Regions from separate parts of the Pseudomonas sp. R3-41 genome, predicted to be linked through region 2. Evidence: predicted binding sites of a transcription regulator. Region 2 holds the regulator's gene; each other region holds the start of a gene.
The links. The regulator sigma-54, encoded in region 2, starts transcription at its own class of promoters, with help from an activator protein. The targets are predictions, from matches to a motif close to ANTGGCATNNANNTTGCTNT.
Positions count from the first base shown of each region.

Region 1: the regulator sigma-54 is predicted to act here: its motif matches at 2,010-2,029, upstream of flgB (flagellar basal body rod protein FlgB).
Region 3: the regulator sigma-54 is predicted to act here: its motif matches at 1,990-2,009, upstream of M1D99_RS22145 (flagellar basal body rod protein FlgF).

Region 1 covers NZ_CP096421.1:1,703,402-1,706,675, reverse strand. Annotated here, with positions in the region: gene flgE (flagellar hook protein FlgE) at 1-347, opposite strand, end outside; gene flgD (flagellar hook assembly protein FlgD) at 376-1,098, opposite strand; gene flgC (flagellar basal body rod protein FlgC) at 1,114-1,557, opposite strand; gene flgB (flagellar basal body rod protein FlgB) at 1,561-1,968, opposite strand; gene cheR (protein-glutamate O-methyltransferase CheR) at 2,322-3,149, opposite strand; gene M1D99_RS07690 (chemotaxis protein CheV) at 3,208-3,274, opposite strand, start outside.
Region 2 covers NZ_CP096421.1:5,838,696-5,841,969, forward strand. Annotated here, with positions in the region: gene lptA (lipopolysaccharide transport periplasmic protein LptA) at 1-1, shown strand, start outside; gene lptB (LPS export ABC transporter ATP-binding protein) at 1-726, shown strand; gene M1D99_RS25280 (RNA polymerase factor sigma-54) at 891-2,384, shown strand; gene hpf (ribosome hibernation-promoting factor, HPF/YfiA family) at 2,462-2,770, shown strand; gene ptsN (PTS IIA-like nitrogen regulatory protein PtsN) at 2,783-3,247, shown strand; gene rapZ (RNase adapter RapZ) at 3,250-3,274, shown strand, end outside.
Region 3 covers NZ_CP096421.1:5,163,056-5,166,329, forward strand. Annotated here, with positions in the region: gene flgH (flagellar basal body L-ring protein FlgH) at 1-295, opposite strand, end outside; gene flgG (flagellar basal-body rod protein FlgG) at 363-1,148, opposite strand; gene M1D99_RS22145 (flagellar basal body rod protein FlgF) at 1,198-1,935, opposite strand; gene M1D99_RS22150 (sigma-54-dependent transcriptional regulator) at 2,273-3,274, opposite strand, start outside.

The DNA of each region.
Region 1 (3,274 bases), 2.7 Mb from region 2:
TTGGTGATGAAACCTTCCTTGTCGGTCTTGAACGTACCGGCACGGGTGTAGCTCAGGGAGCCGTCGTTGCTCAGGACAAAGAAGCCCTGGCCCTGGATGCCCATGTCCAGCACGTTGCCGGTGTTGTTCACGTCACCCTGGCCGAACTGCTGGGAAACGTTGGCCAGGCGCACGCCGTTGCCGACGGTCTTGCTGCCCGAACCCAGCTTGGTGGCCGAATAGACGTCTTCGAATTCCGCGCGAGACGATTTGAAACCGGTGGTCGCCACGTTGGCGATGTTGTTGCCGGTCACGTCCAGCTGTTTGTTGGCTGCATAGAGACCGCTAAGGCCGATGTTGAAAGACATGTTGACTCCTTTTGCCGGTTAGTCGGCTCTACATACCAATAGTTTGTACTTTGGACAGGGCAATGCTGCCCAGCCCGGCCAGGTTGAGCATCAGCTCACCGCCCGTCTGGCTGATCGTCACGCTGCTGACCGTGGCCGGCAGGTTGGTGATCAACGACGTGGCCTTGCCATCGATGGTGGTCGAGGCCGCGAAGGTGTACGTGCCCGACTCGACCGTCGCGCCCGCGTCGTTCTTGCCATCCCAGATGAAGGCGGAGTTGCCGGCCTTCTGGCTGCCCAGGTCGATAGTGCGGACGGTCTTACCATCCTTGTCCATGATCTTGACCGAGAGGGAAGACACTGCCGCCGGTACCACCACCGTGCCGTTGAGGCTCTTGGAGGTGTCGACCACGGCCTTGTCACCGGGCGCGATCACCGAGCGACCGACCAGGGACGAAGCCTGCAACGCCTGGGACGAGTTGTAATTGCCAGCGATGCCGCTGACGGTGTCGTTGAGCGTGGTGATGCCTTCCAGGCTGCTGAATTGCGCCAGTTGGGCAACGAATTCACCGTTGTCCTGTGGCTCCAGCGGGTTCTGGTTTTTCAATTGGGTCACGAGCAGTTGCAGGAACGCATCCTTGCCCAATTCCTGGTTGCCGCTCGCCGCATTGGTCGCCGCGCCCAGGCCATCGGTCGTGGTGTTGGTCTTGACCGAGGAGTTGGCCAGAATCTCGTTGAGGCTCAAACCGCCTGTTGTACTGGTGACGCTCATATGAATCGCCCCTTATCACTGACCGAGGGTCAGGACCTTCTGCATCATGGTTTTGGCGGTGTTCATCATTTCGACGTTGGTCTGGAACGAACGACTGGCGGAAATCATGTCGGCCATTTCTTCGACGACGTTGACGTTCGGGTAGTAGACATAACCCTTGGCGTCCGCGGCCGGATGGTTTGGCTCATAACGTGCTTCGAGGTTGCTCTGGTCTTCGACCACGCCAAGCACTTGCACGCCCTGCCCCGCCGCGTCCTGGTCCTGGAACAGCGAGTCGCTGCCGCCGGACTGGCCGCCCTGGAACATGGTGGCGAACACCGGGTGGCGGGCGCGGTAGGTCTGGTCGATGCTCGACGAAACGGTCTCGGCGTTGGCGATGTTACTGGCGACGGTGTTCAGGCGAGTGGTCTGGGCACTCATGGCACTGCCGGCGATGTTGAAAACGCTCGCGATCGACATGGCTTACTCTCCACGCAGGGCCGATACCAGCCCTTTGAATTTACTGTTGAGCAGGGTGAAGCTGGCCTGGAAGTTCACGGAGTTTTCCGCGTAGTTGGACTGTTCCAGTTGAGCGTCCACGGTGTTCTGGTCGATCGACGGCTGCATCGGCGTGCGGTACATCAGCGATTCGTCGCCGCTGCCCACGCCTTCGGCTTCGATATGACGGTTATTGGTCATGTTCAAGGCGAAGTGGCCGTTCTTGGTCTTCTCGTTCTGCTCGGCGAGCACCTTGGAGAAGTCCAGGTCACGCGCCTTGTAGTTCGGGGTATCGGCGTTGGCGATGTTGTTGGCCAGGACTTCGGCACGTTGGGCGCGGAAGCTCAGGGCCTGTTCGTGGATACCGAGCGCTTTATCGAAGCTGATGCTCATGTCGGAAACCTTTGGGTGACCAGAATGTACGTACGATGGCTTTAGCAAGCGTCGTGCCACTTTCAGAAGCCCCGTAAACCGGGGCTTTGCGGGGATCGGCAAAGCGGCAATGCCAGAAAAGCGGCAATCGGCTTCCGCTGGCTGCCGCTTTTCTGCCGCTTTCGCCACATGCATGCATCCCATTGTGGGAGCGAGCCTGCTCGCGAAGGCGGTGTGTCAGTGACTGTTATCTTGACTGACACACCGCTTTCGCGAGCAAGCCCGCTCCCACAGGGGACTGTGGTGGATTAGAGAAAACCGGCAGGCAAAAAAAAACGGGAACCCATGGGGCTCCCGTTCTTTTACAAAGCCAATCACTTCGCCTGGTAGATGATCCCCGGGCTGCACTGGACCATCTGGTAATGATCCGGCAAACCGTTCAACGCCTCGGAGGCGCCGAGGAACAGGTAGCCACCCGGCTTGAGCGTGCCATGGATACGCAGCAGGATGTCTTTCTTCACTTCGGCGGAGAAGTAGATCAACACGTTGCGGCAGAACACGATGTCGAACTTGCCCAGGCTGGCGTAGCTGTCCAGCAGGTTGAACGAACGGAACTCGACCCGGCTCTTGATCGGCGCCTTGACCACCCACTTGCCCGGCCCTTTCGGGTCGAAGTAGCGTTGCAGGCGGTCCGGCGACAGGCCACGGCCGATGGCCAGGCTGTCGTACTCGCCGGTCTTGCAGTTATTGAGCATGGTGCCGGACAGGTCGGTGGCAACGATCTGCACGCCACCTTTCAGCTGGCCCAAGTTGGTCCGCTCGAACTCATCGATCGACATCGACAACGAATAGGGTTCCTGGCCCGACGAACAGGCCGCCGACCAGATCCGCAGGCGCTGGCCCGGGCTGGCCTTGATGGCCGCCGGCAGCACTTTGTTCTTCAGCACCTCGAATGGATAGGTGTCACGAAACCACAGGGTTTCGTTGGTGGTCATCGCGTCCACCACCATCTCGCGCAAGCCGCTGCGCGGTTGGGTCTGGATACGCTGCACCAGCTCGCCCAATGACTTGAGGCCCTGTTGCTCCATCAATTTATTGAGACGGCTCGACACCAGGTACTGCTTGTTTTCACCAAGCAGGATGCCACAGGCTTTTTCCAGGAAGACCCGGAACTGTTCGAAATCCAAATTACCCGTAGACAAGATACCGCCTCTTTCATCGTGTTGACTTGCCGGGCGCACAACGCACCCGACCTCTACTTTATTCTGCTGCCTTGATCCGATCGACGACCCGGGACGCCAGGTCATCGGGGCGGAATTTCGCCAGG
Region 2 (3,274 bases):
ATGGCAACTCTGAAAGCTCAGCACTTGGCCAAGAGCTACAAGAGCCGTCAAGTCGTGCGTGATGTCAGCCTGTCCATCGACAGCGGCCAGATCGTCGGCCTGCTCGGCCCCAATGGCGCGGGCAAGACTACTTGCTTCTATATGATCGTCGGCCTGGTCCAGGCCGATCAGGGTCGCGTACTGATCGACGACCTGGATGTCAGCCACCAGCCGATGCACGGCCGCGCGAAGGCCGGTATCGGCTATTTGCCGCAAGAAGCGTCGATCTTCCGCAAACTGTCGGTGGCCGACAACATCATGGCGATCCTCGAGACCCGCAAGGAACTCGACAAGGCCGGCCGTCGCCAGGAGCTGGAAAGCCTGTTACAGGAATTCCACATCAGCCACATTCGCGACAACCTGGGCATGAGCCTGTCTGGTGGTGAACGGCGTCGCGTGGAAATCGCCCGCGCCCTGGCCACCGCGCCGAAATTCATCCTGCTCGACGAACCGTTCGCCGGCGTGGACCCGATCTCGGTGGGGGACATCAAGCAGATCATCCATCACCTCAAGGCCAAGGGCATCGGCGTACTGATCACCGACCACAACGTGCGCGAGACGCTGGATATCTGCGAAACCGCCTACATTGTCAATGACGGCCAGTTGATCGCCGAAGGTGACTCCGCTGCGATCCTGGCCAACGACCTGGTCAAGGAAGTGTACCTGGGCCATGAGTTCCGCCTGTAAGCACACGTGTCTGGCGAATTGCCGGGGCGTCGTTTAATTTTATTATGGCGACGCTCTAGGCAAACACTTCAGTTTCAGGCATATAATTTGCTTAAGTTTGGCGCTTCGGCGCCCTGTAGTGGATGGCGCATGTGCGCCGGCGAATAAGGTGTTAAGCCCCTGCCATGAAACCATCGCTAGTCTTGAGAATGGGCCAGCAGCTGACGATGACACCGCAGCTGCAACAGGCCATCCGCCTGCTCCAATTGTCGACCCTGGACCTGCAACAGGAAATCCAGGAGGCCCTGGAGTCCAATCCGATGCTCGAACGCCAGGAAGAAGGCGACGACTTCGATAACACCGATCCGCTGGCCGACAACGTCGAGCAGAAGACCAATACCGAGATCCCGGAACCGTCCTACCAGGAAGCCGCCCCGACGGTGGACAACCTCGAGGAAGGCGAATGGAACGAACGCATTCCCAACGAGCTGCCCGTGGACACGGCCTGGGAAGACGTCTACCAGACCAGCGCCAGCAACCTGCCAAGCAGCGATGACGACGAGTGGGACTTCACCACCCGCACCTCTGCCGGCGAGAGCCTGCAAAGCCACTTGTTGTGGCAACTGAACCTGGCGCCGATGTCCGACACCGATCGCCTGATCGCCGTGACCCTGATCGATTGCATCAACAACCAGGGCTACCTGGACGAGACCCTCGAGGAGATCCTCGAAGCCTTCGACCCCGAGCTCGACATCGAGCTGGACGAGATCGAAGCCGTCCTCCATCGCATCCAGCAGTTCGAGCCGGCCGGCATCGGCGCTCGCAACCTGGGCGAGTGCCTGTTGCTGCAATTGCGCCAGTTGTCCGCCAAGACACCGTGGCTGGCCGAAGCCAAGCGACTGGTCACCGATTACATCGACCTGCTGGGCGGTCGCGACTACAGCCAACTGATGCGCCGCATGAAGCTCAAGGAAGATGAGCTGCGCCAGGTCATCGAGCTGGTGCAGAGCCTCAACCCGCGCCCCGGCTCGCAGATCGAATCCACCGAGCCTGAGTACGTGGTGCCCGACGTGATCGTGCGCAAGCACAATGATCGCTGGCTGGTGGAGCTCAACCAGGAGTCGGTGCCCAAGCTGCGCGTCAACGCCCAGTACGCTGGCTTCGTCAAGCGTGCCGACACCAGCGCCGACAACACCTTCATGCGCAATCAGCTGCAGGAAGCCCGCTGGTTCATCAAGAGCTTGCAAAGCCGCAACGAAACATTGATGAAAGTTGCCACCCAGATCGTCGAGCATCAGCGCGGCTTCCTGGAGTACGGCGATGAAGCGATGAAACCGTTGGTCCTGCATGACATTGCCGAAGCCGTGGGCATGCACGAATCGACGATTTCCCGGGTGACCACCCAGAAATTCATGCATACCCCCCGGGGCATCTATGAATTGAAATACTTTTTCTCCAGCCACGTCAGCACCTCCGAAGGCGGCGAATGCTCGTCCACGGCCATCCGCGCGATCATCAAAAAACTGGTGGCTGCGGAAAATCAGAAAAAGCCGTTGAGTGACAGCAAGATCGCTGGTTTACTGGAGGCACAAGGCATTCAGGTGGCCCGCCGTACCGTCGCCAAGTACCGTGAATCCCTCGGGATCGCGCCTTCGAGCGAGCGCAAGCGGTTGATGTAACAAGGCCACGCCACAGCGTTCCAGTGGCAGGCATTTCTGCCTGCCGCTTTATGCACTGGCAACGAAGGAGAAGCTGTATGCAAGTCAACATCAGTGGACACCAACTGGAAGTGACCGAACCCCTGCGCACCTACATCGGCGAAAAACTCGACCGATTGGAGAGGCATTTCGACAAGATCACCAACGTGCAAGTCACGATGAACGTCGAGAAGCTGCTGCAGAAAATCGAAGCCACGCTGCATATTCCCGGCGGAGAAGTGGTTGCCAACGCAGAGCACACAGACATGTATGCCGCGATTGACCTGCTGACCGACAAGCTGGATCGCCAACTCAAAAAGCATAAGGAAAAGACCCAGAGCCTCCTCCAGGGCGCTACCGGTCGTTAACCCCCCCAATCCATGATCCGACTAGAAACCATCCTGACCCCCGGCCGTTCCCAAGTGAACGCGCCGGGCGGCAGTAAAAAGAAAGCCCTCGAACAAATTGCCAACCTGATCCACCGCGAGGTGCCTGATCTGGTGATGCAGGACGTCTTCGAGGCCCTGGTTGCCCGTGAAAAACTCGGTTCCACCGGTTTTGGCAACGGCATCGCCATTCCTCACTGCCGTCTCAAGGGGTGTGCCGCGCCGATCAGCGCATTGTTGCACCTTGATACCCCCATAGATTTCGACGCCATCGACGGCGCCCCGGTCGACCTGCTGTTTGTATTGCTGGTTCCGGAAGCGGCGACCGATGCGCACCTCGAGCTGCTGCGCCAGATTGCCAGCATGCTGGACCGCAAGGAAGTGCGCGAAAAACTGCGCAGCGCACCGAGTAACGAAGCTTTGTACCAGGTGGTCCTGGACGAGCAGAACGGTCATTAAACATGCGCATGATCATCGTCAGTGGCC
Region 3 (3,274 bases), 680 kb from region 2:
GGCCGACGCTGGTCTCGCTGGTCTTGTCGATCTGCGAGTTGGCGTTCTTGCTGGCCTGGGTCCGCTCGTTCAGGGTGATGGTGATGATGTCACCGACCCGGAAGGCCTTGCGGTCGCTGTACAGGTTCTGCTCGAAGCCGGCCTGGTAGATCGAACCATTGTTGGCGGCAGCCGGCAACGGCGTACGCGGCAACACCGGAGCGTAATACGGGTCATTGGGCCGTGGCGTTGGCGCAACACAGCCCGCGAGTGCGGTAATCCCACTCAGTGCCAGAACAGATACGAAGCGTTTCATGACCCTACCTCTTGGTGTTGCAGGCGACCCTGGGGCCGCCCTGTCTACGTAATGACGGACGACGCGGTTACAGATTCTGCGTAACGAACGAGAGCATCTGGTCGGCGGTGGAGATCACCTTGGAGTTCATCTCGTAGGCACGCTGGGTGGTGATCATGTTGACCATCTCCTCGACCGTGCTCACGTTGGAGGTTTCCAGGGTGTTCTGCAGCGTGGTACCGAAGCCGTTCAAGCCTGGGGTGCCGACTTGCGGCGCGCCACTGGCAGCGGTTTCCAGGAACAGGTTGTTGCCCACCGCTTGCAGGCCGGCCGGGTTGATGAAGTCGGCGGTCTGCAGGTTGCCGATAACCTGGGCGGCCGGGTTGCCTGCCACGGTGATGGACACGGTGCCGTCACGGCCCACGGTGAAAGTCTGGGCATCGTTCGGGATGACGATGGCCGGTTCCAGGGCGAAACCGCTGGCGTTGACGATCTGGCCGTTGGAGTCGAGGTGGAAGGTACCGTCACGGGTGTAGGACGTGGTGCCGTCCGGCTGCAGGATCTGGAAGAAACCGCGGCCGTCGATGGCCATGTCCAGCGGCTGCTCGGTGGTTTGCAGGCTGCCGGCGTTGAAGTTTTTCTGGGTGCCGACAATGCGCACACCGGTACCCACTTGCAGGCCCGACGGCAATTCGCTGTCCTGGGTCGATTGGGCGCCTGGCTGGCGTTTTACCTGGTAGAGCAAGTCCTGGAACTCGGCGCGATCACGTTTGAAACCCGTGGTCGAGACGTTCGCCAAGTTGTTGGAAATGGTGGAAAGGTTGGTGTCCTGGGCGGACAGACCTGTTTTGGCAACCCAAAGAGCCGGAAGCATTCGATTCTCCTCGTACGCCTGTTTTTCGGCGCGACGCTGTAATTAATAGTTAGATCTGCAAGACCCGAGCCATGGCTTCATCGCCTTCTTTGGCGGTGTTCATCATCTTGACGTGGAGCTCGAACTGCTTGGCCAGGGCCAGCACCGACGTCATTTCATCCACGGCATTGACGTTGCTCGCCTCCTGGAACCCGGACACCAATTGCACGTTGCCGTCGATGGGCGCCGGCTGGCCGTCCTTGGTCCGGATCGAGCCGTCCAGGCCCTTGGTCATGGTCCTGAGGTCTGGGTTGACCAGCTTGATGCGGTCCACTTCCGCCATCACCCGCGGGCCTTCGCCCATGGCGCGGATGCTGATGGTGCCGTCCTGGCCGATTTCGATTTTCTGCTCGGGTGGCACGGCGATCGGACCGCCATTGCCCATCACCGGCATGCCGTTGCCGGCCCGCAGCACGCCCAGGGCGTCGACATTGAGGCTGCCGGTGCGCACGTAGCTCTCACCGCCATCGGGGTTCTGCACGGCCATCCAGCCCGGCCCGCTGACCGCCACGTCCAGATCGCGACCGGTCTCGATCAGCGCACCCGGGGTGAAATCGGTGGCAGGACGCTCGGAGAGGGCAAACGCCCGCGCCGGAAAGCTGTCGCCGAACACCGGCATCGAGCGCGCCTGCTCCAGGTCTTTCTGAAAACCATTGGTGGAGATGTTCGCCAGGTTGTTGGCATGGGCCCGCTGCGCCAGTGCGTTCTGGCTGGCGCCGGTCATTGCCACATAAAGGTACTTGTCCACTGTCGTTCCTCTGCATGCCGGACGTTTGCCGCCCACTGCTGTGTTGCACAGCCTTAAGCAATTTGCAGACCAACTTTTTTCTGGCGCCCCTGGGTCCTGGAAACAAAGGACTTGAGGGTTCTGGAAGGGATTTGGGGAAGGTATCGAAGACGAAAAACCGGCGGTGTTGTGCCGGTTCGTGGCAATGCTTTTCCTTGGGTAATGGCCTCTGCCGTCATCGCGAGCAGGCTCGCTCCCACATTGGACCTCCAGTGCTCCAATGATTTGTGAGCAATCAGTAATCTTGTGGGAGCGAGCCTGCTCGCGATAAGGCCGCATGAGCACCGAGAGCAAGCAACTATGGCTCGGTTTTGCCGACTTCGTATTCGCGCAATTTATTAGCAATGGTCGTATGGGAAACCCCCAGCCGCTTGCCCAGTTGCCGGCTGCTGGGATGTTCGGAATACAAGCGCTCCAGCACCGCTTTCTCGAAACGCCCAACGATCTCGTCCAAGCCCCCCTCAAGGGAGAAATCGCCAAGGGGCTGGCGCACGCCGTAGTCCGGCAGGCGGATGTGCTCGGCTTTCACCTTCCCGCCATCGCACAAGGAAACCGCTTGGAACAGCACGTTTTCCAATTGCCGGACGTTGCCCGGCCAATGGTAATGACTGAGGCGGTCCATGGCCGCCGGCGCCAGCTTGGGCAGTGCACAGCCGATCTGGCGGCTGGCCTGGTCGAGGAAATGCTCCACCAGCGGTGCCAGGCCATCGAGGCATTCGCGCAGGGGTGGGATGTGTAGCGAAAGCACATTCAAGCGGTGGTACAAATCCTGACGAAATTCGCCTCGGGCGCAGAGTTCGGACAAGTCCACCTGGGTGGCGCAGATCACCCTGACGTCCAGATACACCTCTTCATCGCTGCCGACACGCCGGAAGCAACCGTCCTGCAGGAAGCGCAGCAGTTTCACTTGCAGGCGCGGGCTCATCTCCCCGACTCCGTCGAGGAACAGCGTTCCTCCAGCGGTCAGTTCCAGCAGGCCGAGCTTGCCTTCGGCCCTCGCCCCTTCGAATGCACCGGGGCCGTAGCCGAACAGCTCGGTCTCGGCCATCGACTCCGGCAGCCCGGCACAGTTGAGTGCCATCAAGGGCGATTGCCCACGCGGGCTCGCCAGGTGACAAGCCCGGGCCAGCAGTTCCTTGCCCGTGCCGGTTTCGCCTTCAATTAATAGCGGCGCGTCCAGCGGTGCCATGCGTCGGGCCTCACGGACCACCGCCGCCATCACCTTCGAGCTCTGGAAAATGCTGTCGAAGCCACGCAACTCTTGCTTGCGCACGTTATAGATCCGTTCACCCACGCGGTC